Regions from separate parts of the Mesorhizobium sp. L103C131B0 genome, predicted to be linked through region 2. Evidence: predicted binding sites of a transcription regulator. Region 2 holds the regulator's gene; each other region holds the start of a gene.
What was found. Region 2 encodes PhoB, which activates phosphate uptake and scavenging genes when phosphate is short. Its sites were predicted from a motif close to TGTCATNNANCTGTCAT; they were not measured.
Positions count from the first base shown of each region.

Region 1 (4,282 bases), on a different contig from region 2:
CGCTTGACGACGAGCCGCAGCGCCGGATGCGGCGTCAGGTTGCGCGCGGCGATGAACGAAAACGGCACGGCGAAGATGAAACCGATGAAAGTCGAGACCAGCGCCACGTTGAGTGTGGTCAGCATCAGCTCGAAATATTCGGGGATGTAGAAGCCGCCCCAGACATAGACGCGGCCGAGCGGGAAGTTGAACTCCTGGGTGCCGGTGTCATGCGGCGAGGCGATGTCGAACAGCGCCCGCCAGACGTCGTTCCAGTCCTTCGGGATCAGCCAGCTGAGGAAGTCGAATATATGCGGCAGCCGGTCCCAGAAGTGACCGGCATTGGCCTCGTCGGCGAACCACATGCTCGACAGCGTCGCCGCCAGCAGCAGGCCGATGCCGAGGATGGTATAAAGCCGCCGCAACGATATCTGGCGCTGCCAAGCGTTGGCTACCTGCAGGGTCGCGTTGGAGCGGGCTGTTGCTGAGATGGTCATGATCGGGACATGCAAAAAGGGCGGCGTTTTTCACGTCGCCCTTTCTGATTTTGCCGTCAGCCGCCGATGGCTGCCTTACGGGCTTCGACGATGACGTTGTAGAAGTCAGGCTTGACCGGGACGTAACCGGTGAAGTCGCCGCCTTCGACGCCTTCGAAACAGGCCTTGTCTTTCTTCGGCAGGTCGGTGAAGAAGGCGGCAAGCTTGGCGGTCATGTCGTCGCCGAGCGCGGTGCGCACGACCAGCGGGCCGTTCGGGATCAGGCCCGAGCGCCAGACTTCGACGAAGCAGTTGGGGTCGACGGCGCCCTTGGCGGTGACCTTGTGGAAGGTGCCGGAGGTGTAGCCGTTCTTGAAGTCGCCGATGCCGGAGGAATCGTCAACCGCAACGTCGACCTTGCCGTCGCGAACGGCGAGGATGTTGTTTTCATGGCCGCCATTGAACTGGGTCGAGGCGAAGTAGGCGTCGTTCGAGGCGCCGGTGTCCTTCGGGATCTGGGTCAGCGGGATCAGGTAGCCCGAGGTCGAGTCCGGATCGGCGTAGCCGAGCTTCTTGCCCTTGGCCGACTTGATGTCGGTAATGCCCGAAGACTTCAGCGCCAGGCCGATGGAATAATAGCCGGTGGCGCCGTCGGTCTGCTGGGTGGTGAGGATCGGGGTGACCGCCTTCGGGTCCTTGATGTAGACGCTGGCGTAGCCGGAAGCGCCGAGTTCGGCGAAGTCGAGCGTGCCGCCGAGCAGGCCCTGGATGACGCCGTCATAGTCGGCGGCGGGGAACAGCGAGACCTTTTCGAAGCCGAATTCGGTCTTCAGGTGATCGGCCAGGCACTGATAGTTGCGCAGGCGGTCGGTTTCGTTCTCTCCGCCGAGGATGCCGACGCGGAATTCCTTGAGGTCGGCCGCATGCGCGGCGCTGGTTGCCATGGCGAGCGCCGAAACGGCGCCGAATACCATCTTCCTGAACATTTGATGTCTCTCCTGTAAGTTCCGGCCCCGCGCCGGCAGCGTTCTTGATTTTTGCAAGTGCCCTTGACGCGGGCGGTCGATCCAGTGCGGCTCAGTTTTGGTCCATGATCTTTTCCGAAAACCGGTATCCACTTTTCGGGATCATGGATCAGTACCCGGGAATGCGGGCTCGAGCGGGCTGGCGGATGCGGCGATCTTTTGCTTGTAGGCGATGCTGGTCGAGGTGATGGCCTCGGAGATATCGACGCCGTTGCCGTCGGCGCCATAGACCAGGCGCACGGCCTCGCGGTTGAGCGCTTCCGGCGGACCGTCGAAGACGATCTTGCCGGCAGCCATGCCGATGATGCGGTTGCAATAGGTGCGGGCGGTGTCCAGCGTGTGCAGATTGGTGACGACGGTGATGCCTTCGCGCAGGTTGATGTCCTGCAGCGAGTCCATCACCACCTTGGCGTTGAGCGGGTCGAGCGAAGCGATCGGCTCATCGGCGAGCAGCACCTTGGGCTGCTGCATCATGGCGCGGGCAATGGCGACGCGCTGCTGCTGGCCGCCAGACAGCGTGCCGGCTGGCTGCAGTGCGGTGCGGGCGATGTCGAGGCGCTCGAGTGCTGCAATCGCCTCAGCGCATTCGGCGCGGGTAAACATGCCGAGCAGGTTGGAAAAGGTCGAGCGATGATTGAGACGGCCGAGCAGCACATTGGTCAGCACATCGAGGCGCGGCACCAGGTTGAACTGCTGGAAGATCATGGCGCAGTCGCGCTGCCAGCGTCGCAGCGGCGAGCCACGCAGCCGCGAGACCTCGGCACCGTCAAAAAAAATCGATCCCTGGCTGGGGTCGATGAGACGGTTGATCATGCGGAGGAGGGTGGATTTGCCGGCGCCGGAACGACCGATGATGCCGACCATCTGGCCCTGCGGGATCGACAGGTCGATGGCGCTGACAGCGGTGTTCTTGCCAAATCGGCGCGAGACGCCGCGGATTTCGAGCGTGGCAGGGGTCGATAACATCGAAGAGTTCCAGACCTGAATTGATCGTCTGGTTCTCGCCTAGCGCAGCGACATGAACCTGCCATGTCATCACGATGTCAGTTTTGTTACGCTCCACAGCCGTGCGGCAAGTGGGGGTGGTCGCACCCGATCAGGCGCCGTATTTCTCGAGGAACGCGTCTGCCTCGAGTACGCGAAAATCGTCGAGCGCGGCGCGCAGCCTGGCGTGGTCCCAGTCCCACCAGGCGAGCGCCTGGTAGCGTTCGGCCGTGCGGCGATCGAAACGCTCGCGGATCGGCTTGGCTGGCACCCCGCCAACGATGGTGTAGGGCGCGACATCCTTCGACACCACAGCGCCGGCGCCTACGGCAGCACCATCGCCGACGGTGACGCCGGGCAGGATGGTCGAGCCGTGGCCGAGCCAGGTGTCGTGGCCGATGGAGACGCGTTTGGCGCGGCGCTGGGCGAAGAATTCTGTTTCGTGCTCGGCGTCGTCCCAATAGTCGGAGGCGCGATAGGTGAAGTGATGCAGCGTCGGCCGCCAGGTCGGGTGGTTTGTGGCGTTGATGCGCACGGCGGCGGCTATGTTGGAGAACTTGCCGATGGTCGCGCACCAGACGACGCAGTCCTGCATGATGTAGGAATAGTCGCCGAGGATGCTTTCGGACACGCGGCTGCGGTCGGCGATCTCTGTCCAGCGCCCCAATGTCGAGTTCTCGACCTGCGCCGTGGCGTGGACCAACGGCGCTTCCGATAGTTTCCTGCTCATGCAGCGATTTTTCCGGCGGCGAAAGAGGTCACGTCGATGATGCGATCGGCGACGGCGTCACGCACATCCGGGTCATGGAAGATGCCGAGCAAGGCGACACCGCCGGCCTTCTTGGCGGCGATCAACGCAACCACAACGTTGCGGTTTTTCGAATCGAGCGAAGCTGTCGGCTCGTCGAGCAGCAAGACCGGATGCTCGGTGATGAAGCCGCGCGCGATATTGACGCGCTGCTGCTCACCGCCCGAGAAAGTCGCCGGCGGCAGCGCCCAGAGCTTTTCCGGCAAATTGAGCTGCCCCAGCAAGGTGCGTGCTTTTTTCCGCGCGCTCTCGCGGTCCTCGCCGCGTTCGACCAGCGGCTCGGCGACCACGTCGAGCGCGGAGACGCGCGGCACGGTGCGCAGGAACTGGCTGACATAGCCGATCGTCTGGCGGCGCACGGAAAGCACCGTGCGCGGGCTGGCGATGGCGAGATCGATCAGGCCGCCCTCATGCTGAACGATGATCTGGCCTTCATCGACGGCATAATTGCCATAGAGCATTTTCAGGATCGAGCTTTTGCCGGCGCCGGAAGGCCCGCCGAGCACGGCGCATTCACCGGCCCGGATCGAGAATGAGACGCCGGCGACAACCGGCAATCTGATGCCGTCGCGCAGATGCATGGTGAAGCTTTTGGCGACGCCGGAAACAACGAGGGGCGTCGGCATCAGAAGGTTCTCCAATCGTTGTTCGTCCGCGGGCCAACACCCCCCTCTGCCTTGCCAGGCATCTCCCCCTCAAGGGGGGAGATTGGCTGTCGCGTTCGACTTCGCCATTCTTCTGCATCGTAGAAGGGGCGGGACATAAAAGCTGCTGATCTCCCCCCTTGAGGGGGAGATGGCCGGCAGGCCAGAGGGGGGTGCCTTGGCGCCATCTTCACACCTGTAGAATCGAGGAAACAAGCAATTGCGTGTAAGGCGCGCGGGGATCGTCGAGCACGCGATCCGTCAGGCCGCTTTCGACGACACGGCCGTCTTTCATCACCATCATACGCTGCGACAGAAGCCGGGCGACGGCGAGATCGTGGGTGACGACGATGGCCGCCAGGCCGA
Region 1 covers NZ_AYXC01000005.1:410,176-414,457, forward strand. The annotation lists gene phnE (phosphonate ABC transporter, permease protein PhnE) at 1-476, opposite strand, end outside; gene phnD (phosphonate ABC transporter substrate-binding protein) at 533-1,441, opposite strand; gene phnC (phosphonate ABC transporter ATP-binding protein) at 1,583-2,446, opposite strand; gene X730_RS151860 (DapH/DapD/GlmU-related protein) at 2,577-3,194, opposite strand; gene phnL (phosphonate C-P lyase system protein PhnL) at 3,191-3,898, opposite strand; gene phnK (phosphonate C-P lyase system protein PhnK) at 4,107-4,282, opposite strand, start outside.
Region 1: a site for PhoB is predicted at 2,521-2,537, ahead of phnC (phosphonate ABC transporter ATP-binding protein). Genes of this name have one in related genera too.

Region 2 (4,282 bases):
GTCGTCGAGATCAGTTGCAAGCCGCGACGCTGCCGGCGGCGACGCCTGTGCAGACTTCGTCCTTCTTGATCCAGCCGGCGTCGATGACGACGTTGAGGTTGTCCTTGGTGATCGCGACGGGGGTCAGGAACAGCGACTTGACGGTGTTGCCGCCAGGCGTGGTGAAGTCCTTGGCGCCGGCAATGTCGCCCGTCTTCTTGCCATCGGCAAGCTGCGAGGCGATCTCGGCGGCGTTCTTGCCGAGTTCGCGCGCGTCTTTCCACACCGACACCGTCTGCGTGCCGAGCGCGATGCGGTTCAGGGCGGCATGGTCGCCGTCCTGGCCCGAGACCGGAACCGTTCCGGCAAGGCCCTGCGCCGTCAGCGCGGCGACAACGCCGCCGGCGGTGCCGTCATTGGCCGCAACCACGGCATCGACCTTGTTGTCATTGGCGGTCAGGAACTGTTCCATGTTCTTCTGGGCGTTGGCCGGCAGCCAGCCATCGGTATAGGCCTCGCCGACATTCTTGATCTTGCCCGAGTCGATGGCTTCCTTGAGCACTTCCATCGAGCCCGAGAACAGGAAATCGGCATTCGGATCCGAGCCCGAGCCCTTGATGAAGACATAGTTGCCTTCGGGCTTCGCCTTGAACACTTCGCGGGCCTGCATGCGGCCGACTTCCTTGTTGTCGAAGGTCAGGTAGAAGACGTCCTTGTTCTCGATCAGGCGATCATAGCCGACGACCGGAATGCCTTCGTCCAGCGCCTTCTGCACCGCCGGGCCGATGGCCGAGGCGTCCTGCGCCAAGATGATCAGCGAGTTGGCGCCCTGCGAGATCAGGCTTTCGACGTCGGTCAGCTGCTTGCCGGGATTGGACTGCGCGTCGGCCGAAATGTACTTGTCGCCGGCGGCTTCGATCGCCGTTTTCATCGCCGCCTCGTCGGTCTTCCAGCGCTCTTCCTGGAAGTTCGACCACGACACGCCGATGACCTTGTCCTTCGCCTGCGCGACCGACATCAGCGCCAGCGACATGGCGACACCCGCCAGCATGGCGGCTGCAAATCTGTTCATTATAACCCTCCCTGCGCCGCCCACGGCGCGACAAAACCGGCCCGAAGGCCTGCACAAAGAGGCTCCATTTTTTCGAGCCTCGAAAAAATACTGGTTCAATGATAAGGCACTGTCAACATCGATTATGATGGATTCTGATGGCGTTGCCGAATTTTTTCGAGCTCCGCAATAAACAATGACAGGGCTGCCGGCGTCTGCCAATATTTGGCTGGTGCCGTCGAACGCCTTCACTATCATGAGGCGCGAGGAGGCCGGGAGGAAAACAAATGTCGGTTGGGATCCGCCACGACGATCTGCGCCGTCGCAACCGTGCGATGGTGATTTCGGCCGTGCGCCGGGCCGGCCAGCCGTCGCGGACCGAGATTGCGGCGACCACCGGCCTCAGCCATTCGACGATATCGGCAATCTCGTCTGATCTAATTCAAGAAGGCATCCTGATTGAAGGCAAGCCTGGCGAGACCGGCTCGCTGAAACGCGGCCGGCCGCAGGTCGGCCTTGGCCTCAACCCGGAAGCGGCGGCGGTCATGACCGTGGTGCTGTCGCTGAACTTCCTCTCCGTCACCGTCATCGACTATGCCGGCCAGGTGGTCGCGGAAGAACAGCGCCGGCTCGACACGCTGACCATGCCGCGCGACGAGCTGATCGGCGAATGCGTAGCAATCGTCGGGCGGCGTCTCGCGGACCCGGACCTCGATGTCCAGAGCATCGCCCGCATTGCCATGGGCATCCAGGGCATCACCGATTCGCAGGCGCGGGCCATGCTGTGGTCGCCAATCACGCCACTGACCGACATTGCCTTCGCCGACATGTTGGAAGCGGAATTCGGCATTCCTGCCACCATGGAGAACGACTGCAATATGATGGCGGTGGCCCTGCAATGGCGCCAGCCCGAGCGCTACCGCGACAATTTCATCGCGATCCTCTTGTCGCACGGCATCGGCATGGGGCTGGTGCTGAAAGGCGAACTGTTCACCGGCACCCATTCCTCGGGCGGCGAGTTCGGCCACATGATCCACCGTCCGGGCGGCGCGCTCTGCCGCTGCGGGCGGCGCGGCTGCGTCGAGGCCTATGCCGGAAACTACGCCATCTGGCGCAGCGCCAAAATGATGAGCGAAGATGCCGAGCCGGTCGATATCGGCGACGCTGATATGCGCGCACTCGCCGCGCGCGCCCGCGAAACCGATGGCCCGGAGCGCGAAGCCTATCGCAAGGCCGGTGAGGCGCTCGGCTTCGGCCTCGGCAGCCTGTTTGCGCTGATCGACCCGGCGCCTGTCGCCATGGTTGGCGTCAGCGCCGCCGCCTTCGACCTGATCGAGCCGGCATTGCGCGAAGCGATCGCCCAGACCGCCGGCGGCCAGCACTCGAAGTCGATCTCCTTCGACACCGAGCCCAACGAGCTGCCGCTGATCCGCGAAGGCTGTGCCATGCGCGCGCTCGGCTTCGTCGATCAGGAGATTTTCGCGCCGGGCATTCAGGCCAAATCCGGCAAGCATGTCGCCTGAATGGCCGGCAACGGCGCGACGCGCAGCATCCTAGTCTTCCCTGATCGCGTAGCCGGCGCCGCGAATGGTACGGATGACATCCGGCATGCGGCCGTTGTTGACCGCTTTGCGTAAGCGCCCGACATGGACGTCGACGGTTCGCTCGTCGATGTAGATCGTCTCGCCCCAGACATTGTCGAGCAGTTGGCTGCGCGAGAACACGCGGCCGGGATGGCGCATCATGAATTCGAGCAGCCGGAACTCGGTCGGTCCGAGCCTGATCTCGCTCTTCTTGCGGTAGACACGGTGCGACTCGCGGTCGAGCACGATGTCGCCGACCTTGAGCACGCTGGACAGCACTTCCGGCTTGGCCCGGCGCAGCAGCGCCTTCACGCGCGCCATGAACTCCGGCGTCGAGAATGGCTTGACCAGATAGTCGTCGGCACCGGTGGACAGGCCGCGCACGCGATCGCTTTCCTCACCGCGCGCGGTCAGCATGATGATCGGCAGCCGCTCGGTTTCGGGCCGCACTCTAAGCCGCCGGCAGAGCTCGATGCCGGAAACAGCGGGCACCATCCAGTCGAGCACCAGGAGATCGGGCACGTTTTCCTGCAGGCGGATCTCGGCCTCGTCGCCGCGTGTCACCACCTCGACGTGATAGCCTTCGGATTCGAGGTTGTAGCGGAGGAGCACGCCTAGCGGCTCCTCGTCCTCCACGACCATGATGCGTGGCGCGATCATAGGCAGTTCACCCTCATCAGGCCGGCGTGGCCATCGCCGTCTCGTCCTGCTTCGGACGATTGGCGGGCAATTGCTGGCCGGTCAGCACATAATACGCATTTTCGGCGATGTTGGTGACATGATCGCCGATGCGCTCAAGATTCTTGGCGCAGAACAAGAGATGCGTGCAGGCGGTGATGTTGCGAGGGTCTTCCATCATGTAGGTCAAGAGCTCACGAAACACGGACGTGTATTTGACGTCGATGCGCTCGTCGTCATTCCTGAGTTTTGCAAGAGCTGCCGCATCGGTGGCGGCATATTCCTCGACGACGCCTTGCACCTGGATCAGCACCAGCTGCGCCATGGCATCGATGGAGTGCGAGAGGTCGCGCGGCGTGACGCTCAAGCCCACGGTGCCGACGCGTTTGGCGATGTTCTTGGCGAGATCGCCGATGCGCTCGAGGTCGCCGGCCATGCGGATCGAGCCGACCACGGCGCGCAGATCGTTGGCCATCGGCTGGCGCTTGGCGATCAGCGTGATGGCGCGGTCGTCCAGTTCGCGCTGGCGCGCATCCATGATGGCGTCGTCGGAAACGACACGCTGTGCCAGCGCATTGTCCGAATTGAGCAGCGCCCTGGTCGAGCCGCTGACCATCGAGCCTGCCAGATCGCCCATGTCGCGGATCAGCTTGCTGATCTGCCCGAGCTCTTCATCGAAGGAGGCGACGGTATGTTCACCCATGATCTTGGTCCTCGTGCCTGAAAATTCACCCGCCGGACGGCTCAGCCGAAGCGGCCGGTAATGTAGTCCTGGGTGCGCTTGTCGTCGGGGTTGGTGAACATCTTGTCGGTGGCGCCCTCCTCGACGAGATAGCCGAGATGGAACATCGCCGTGCGCTGCGACACGCGCGCCGCCTGCTGCATCGAGTGGGTGACGATGACGATCGTGTAGTTCTGGCGCAGTTCGTCGATCAGCTCCTCGACACGGGCGGTGGCGATCGGATCGAGCGCCGAGCAGGGCTCGTCCATC
Region 2 covers NZ_AYXC01000010.1:130,789-135,070, reverse strand. The annotation lists gene xylF (D-xylose ABC transporter substrate-binding protein) at 11-1,051, opposite strand; gene X730_RS146930 (ROK family protein) at 1,318-2,553, shown strand; gene phoB (phosphate regulon transcriptional regulator PhoB) at 2,584-3,273, opposite strand; gene phoU (phosphate signaling complex protein PhoU) at 3,290-3,994, opposite strand; gene pstB (phosphate ABC transporter ATP-binding protein PstB) at 4,036-4,282, opposite strand, start outside.

Region 3 (4,282 bases), on a different contig from region 2:
TGCCGGTACCAGGAATTGGCCGGCTCCCATTCCTGGCAAAAAACACCGGCGGGATCGCCTGCGACCATGTAGCGGGCGGCGTCGAAAGTATGGATCGCCATGTCGAGCAAGAGCACATGCGCCATCTCCTCGCGAAAGCCGCCGAAATGCGGCGCGACGAAGAAGTCGGCATGGATGCTGGTTGGCTTGCCGATGGCGCCGGAGTCGAGAAAGCGCCTTATGCGCCGGACATTGGCGACGTAGCGGCGGTTCTGCACCACGGCATGAACGCGCCCTGCCTGGCGCGCCGCGTCGACAATGGCGCGGGCATTTTCCGGAGTATCGGCGAGCGGCTTTTCGGTGAGCAGATGGCAATGATGGGCAAAGGCGGAAAAGGCGACGTCGCGGCGGGCGGCGGGAACCACGACATCGAACACCGCGTCCGGCCTGGTCTGGTCGAGCACCGCATCCAAGCTGGTGCCGATGACGGCGCCGTCAAGCCCGTATTCGCGCGCCCTCGCCTTCGCCCGTTCGGCGTCGAGATCGACCAGGCCGACAATGGCCAGCCCGTCGATCTGCCTCGCGGCATCGAGCCAGGCCTTGCTCATCGCTCCACAGCCGACGAGGACGGCATTCATCATCCGGCATTCCTCCCGTCCGGCCCCTCCAGACCGAATGTCACGGCATTGACGGCACCACCGTAAACGTTTTTCCGTAAACGTTTACGAGAACACACCCGATGGCCTAGAATGTCAATCGGCTGCCCGCGACAATCATCCCGAAGCCTTGGCCTGAGCGGCAGCCGGTGCTAGCCAAGGGTCGGGGGAGAGAAGTCCTTGGCGTCCAGCATCCATGACCTCGCGCGTCACCTGAACATTTCGATCGGCACCGTGTCGCGGGCGCTGAACGGCCGCGCCGACGTCAATGCCGACACCCGCCAGCGCGTGCTCGCCGCCGCCAAGCAGCTGAACTATTCACCCAACCAGTCCGGCCGCAGCCTGCGGCAAGGCGCCACCCATTCGATCGCCTTCATGCTGCAACCGCATCCGGGGGACCAGCAATATGGCGAACCGTTCTTCATCCCGTTCCTGATCGGTCTGCAAGGCCGGCTTGCCGAGTATGGCCTGGATCTGATGGTCGTCATGGGTGAGCCCGGTCAATATCAGCAGGACAGGCTGCGCCGAGTGGTTGAGACGCGCCGGGCCGACGCGGTCGTGTTGGCCAACACACGGCGGGAAGACGATCGGATCGACTATCTCAGCAAGGCCGGCTTTCCCTTCGCCACGCTTGGCCGAAGTCAATCCGGCGACGACACCTATCCTTCGCTCGATATCGATTTCGAGAGGGCGGGTGATGAAGCCGTCGACCGGCTGGTCGCGCGCGGCCACCGCCGCATTGCCGCCATCCGCCCTTCGCTTGATCTCAACTTCGGCTACCTGTTCCTCGACGGCTACCGCAAGGCGCTGAAGCGGCATGGTATCGAAGTCGACCCCGGCCTGATCGCCGACGGCTTCATCAACGAGGCCGGAGGCTACCAGGTGACGCCGCGCGTGATGCTCTCCAAGGACCGGCCCACAGCCATCATCTTCAACAATGACGCAATGGCGCTCGGCGGCTGCAAAGCACTGGCCGAGATGGGCATCAGGCCCGGCCACGACATCGCGGTGATCGTCATCGTCGACACGCCGCTCTGCCGCTATTTTTCACCTGCGCTGACCGCCTTCCGTCCGTCGCTGGAGCCGATGGGCCGGCGACTGGCCGAAATGCTGCTGGCCTCGCTTCCCGCCTTTGCCGGCCCGGAAGGTCCGCGCATCATCCGCGAAGTCTGGCCGCTGGAGCTGATCGCGCGCGACAGCGATTGATCATTGCGCTCTTCCCTCTCCTACAAGGGTGAAGGAAGAGGCCCTCTCTGTCACGCAAGTATCATGTTCGCGTCCTAGACCGCTTTGCGAGAGGGCGACATCGTCGATGCGATGCGGTGGCCCCTTTGCGCCGCTCAAGGCTTGTCACAAAGAGGATCTCCATGAAAATCTCGCACCGAACCGTGTCGCTCGGCGCCGCGCTGGCGCTGTTTAACGCCCTGACCCCTGCCCTTGCCGACAGCACAGCCACCGTTGGTGGCTTCGTCAACAAGGGCCTGGTCGGCGTCGGCCGCATCCCGGCCGATCAGAAGGACAAGTTCGGCGAGACCTTCGGCTCCGGCTCCGGCATGTCCATCGACGCCGCAAGCTGGACCCGTGGCGCGGACGGCTACAAGGGCTCGCTCTGGTTGCTGCCGGACCGTGGCTACAATGTCGTCGGCACCACCGATTACCGGCCGCGCCTCAACACTATTCGCATCGAGTTCACGCCGGTAGCACTAGGCGCCACGCCCACCTCCGGCCAGGAACAGACAGGCGTCAAGACGACGCTTGCCGATTCCCTGCTCCTCACCGACGACAAGGGCGCTGACGCCACCGGCCTCGATCCGCTCAACGGCGTGCGCGCGGCCAATGGCGACCTGCCGATCCTGCCCGAGGCCAATGGCAAGCTGGCGCTCGACAATGAGGCGATCGCGCGGCTGCCCGACGGCACCATGTTCATCTCTGACGAATACGGCCCCAACATCTACCGCTTCTCGGCCGACGGCCATCTGTTGTCGGCAACGCAGCCGCCGGCCGCTTTGGTGCCGATGCGCAAGGGCGCGCCGAACTTCGCCTCCGACAATCCGGGCCCCGGTGCAGCCGAACCCGATCCGAAGGATCCCGAAACCGGCCGCCAGAACAACCAGGGCCTCGAAGGCATGGCGCTGACGCCGGACGGCAAGTCGCTGATCGCGGTGCTGCAATCCGCACCGCGCCAGGATGGCGGCGATTCCGGCGCCACGCGCCAGAACACCCGCGCGCTTGTCTATGACGCGTCCGACCCGGCACATCTCAAGCTGATCCACGAATATGTCGTGCCGCTGCCGGTTTTCAAGGACGCCAAGGACAAGACCAAGGTCGCCGCGCAGAGCGAAATCGTGGCGCTGTCCGACAAGACCTTCCTGATGCTGGCGCGCGACAGCGGAAACGGCCAGGGGGTGAAGGGCGATACTTCGCTGCTGCGCCAGATTTTCGTCGTCGACGTCTCTGGCGCCACCGACATTGCCGGCGGCGCCTTCGATGCCGCCGACAAGCCGCTGGCGCCCAAGGGCGTGCTCGACCCCTCGGTGACGCCGGCCAAGCTGACGCCGTTCATCGACATCAACGACAACAAGGAACTCGGCCGTTTCGGCCTGCATGACGGCAAGCCCAACGACAAGAACAATCTGTCGGAGAAGTGGGAAGCAATGTCGGTGGTCAGCGTGCTCGATCCGGCGCTGCCCGACGACTATTTCCTGTTCGTCGGCAACGATAACGACTTTCTCACCGAGGACGGTTTTCAGGTCGGCGCGCCCTACAAGGCCGAAGACGGCGCCGATGTCGATACCATGTTCCTGGTCTATCAGGTCACGCTTCCGGGCCTCGCCAAGAAGTAGCCGTATACGGAGAGGCGGACGCGCCCGGCGCGTCCGCCTCTAACCGTTTGTCGGCGATCAGCGATGCCGTGAAGGCACCTATTTCAAAATCTCCGCATCCCTTGGCACGCCGGCATCGATCGCCTCGGCGGTCCGGCTCGACACGGCCATGATCTTGCCCGCGGCCGAAAGGTTCGGGCGCACATAGACCTGGGCTACGCCGTTGACCCGGCTGTAGAGGTCGATGATGTCCTGGTTCATGAAGCGCACGCAGCCCGACGACGCATTCTTGCCGATGGAATCCCATTCCGGCGTGCCGTGCAGCCGGTACATCGTGTCCTTGCCGTCGCGGAACAGATAGAGCGCGCGCGCGCCGAGCGGACTCTGCGGTCCGGGCGGCATGCCGTCCTTGTATTTCGCCAGTTCCGGCCGGCGCTGGATCATTTCCGGCGGCGGCGTCCACACCGGCCATTTCTTGCGCGCCTGGATCACGGCGCTGCCGGTCCAGCCAAACCCGGCCTTGCCGAGGCTGACGCCATAGCGCATTGCCTTGCCGCCGTCGCGCACCAGATAGAGAAAATGCTCGGATGTATCGACGACGATCGTGCCGGGTTTTTCGCCGGTCGGATCGTCCACGATCTGGCGCACGAATTTCGGATCGAGCTTGGCGACGGGGATTGCCGGCAATGAAAAGCCCTCATCGACGCGCGCCGAATACATGGTGGCGGCATCGCCGAAAGCGGGCTCGGGTGCGGGTGCCGGCGCCGGCGTCGGCGGTACTGCCACATCAGTGGTTGTGCAGGCCGAAAGTGCCATGGCAGCGGC
Region 3 covers NZ_AYXC01000008.1:192,677-196,958, reverse strand. The annotation lists gene X730_RS148465 (Gfo/Idh/MocA family oxidoreductase) at 1-620, opposite strand, end outside; gene X730_RS148470 (LacI family DNA-binding transcriptional regulator) at 816-1,841, shown strand; gene X730_RS148475 (esterase-like activity of phytase family protein) at 2,003-3,478, shown strand; gene X730_RS148480 (L,D-transpeptidase) at 3,557-4,282, opposite strand, start outside.
Region 3: a site for PhoB is predicted at 1,890-1,906, ahead of X730_RS148475 (esterase-like activity of phytase family protein). Genes of this name have one in related genera too.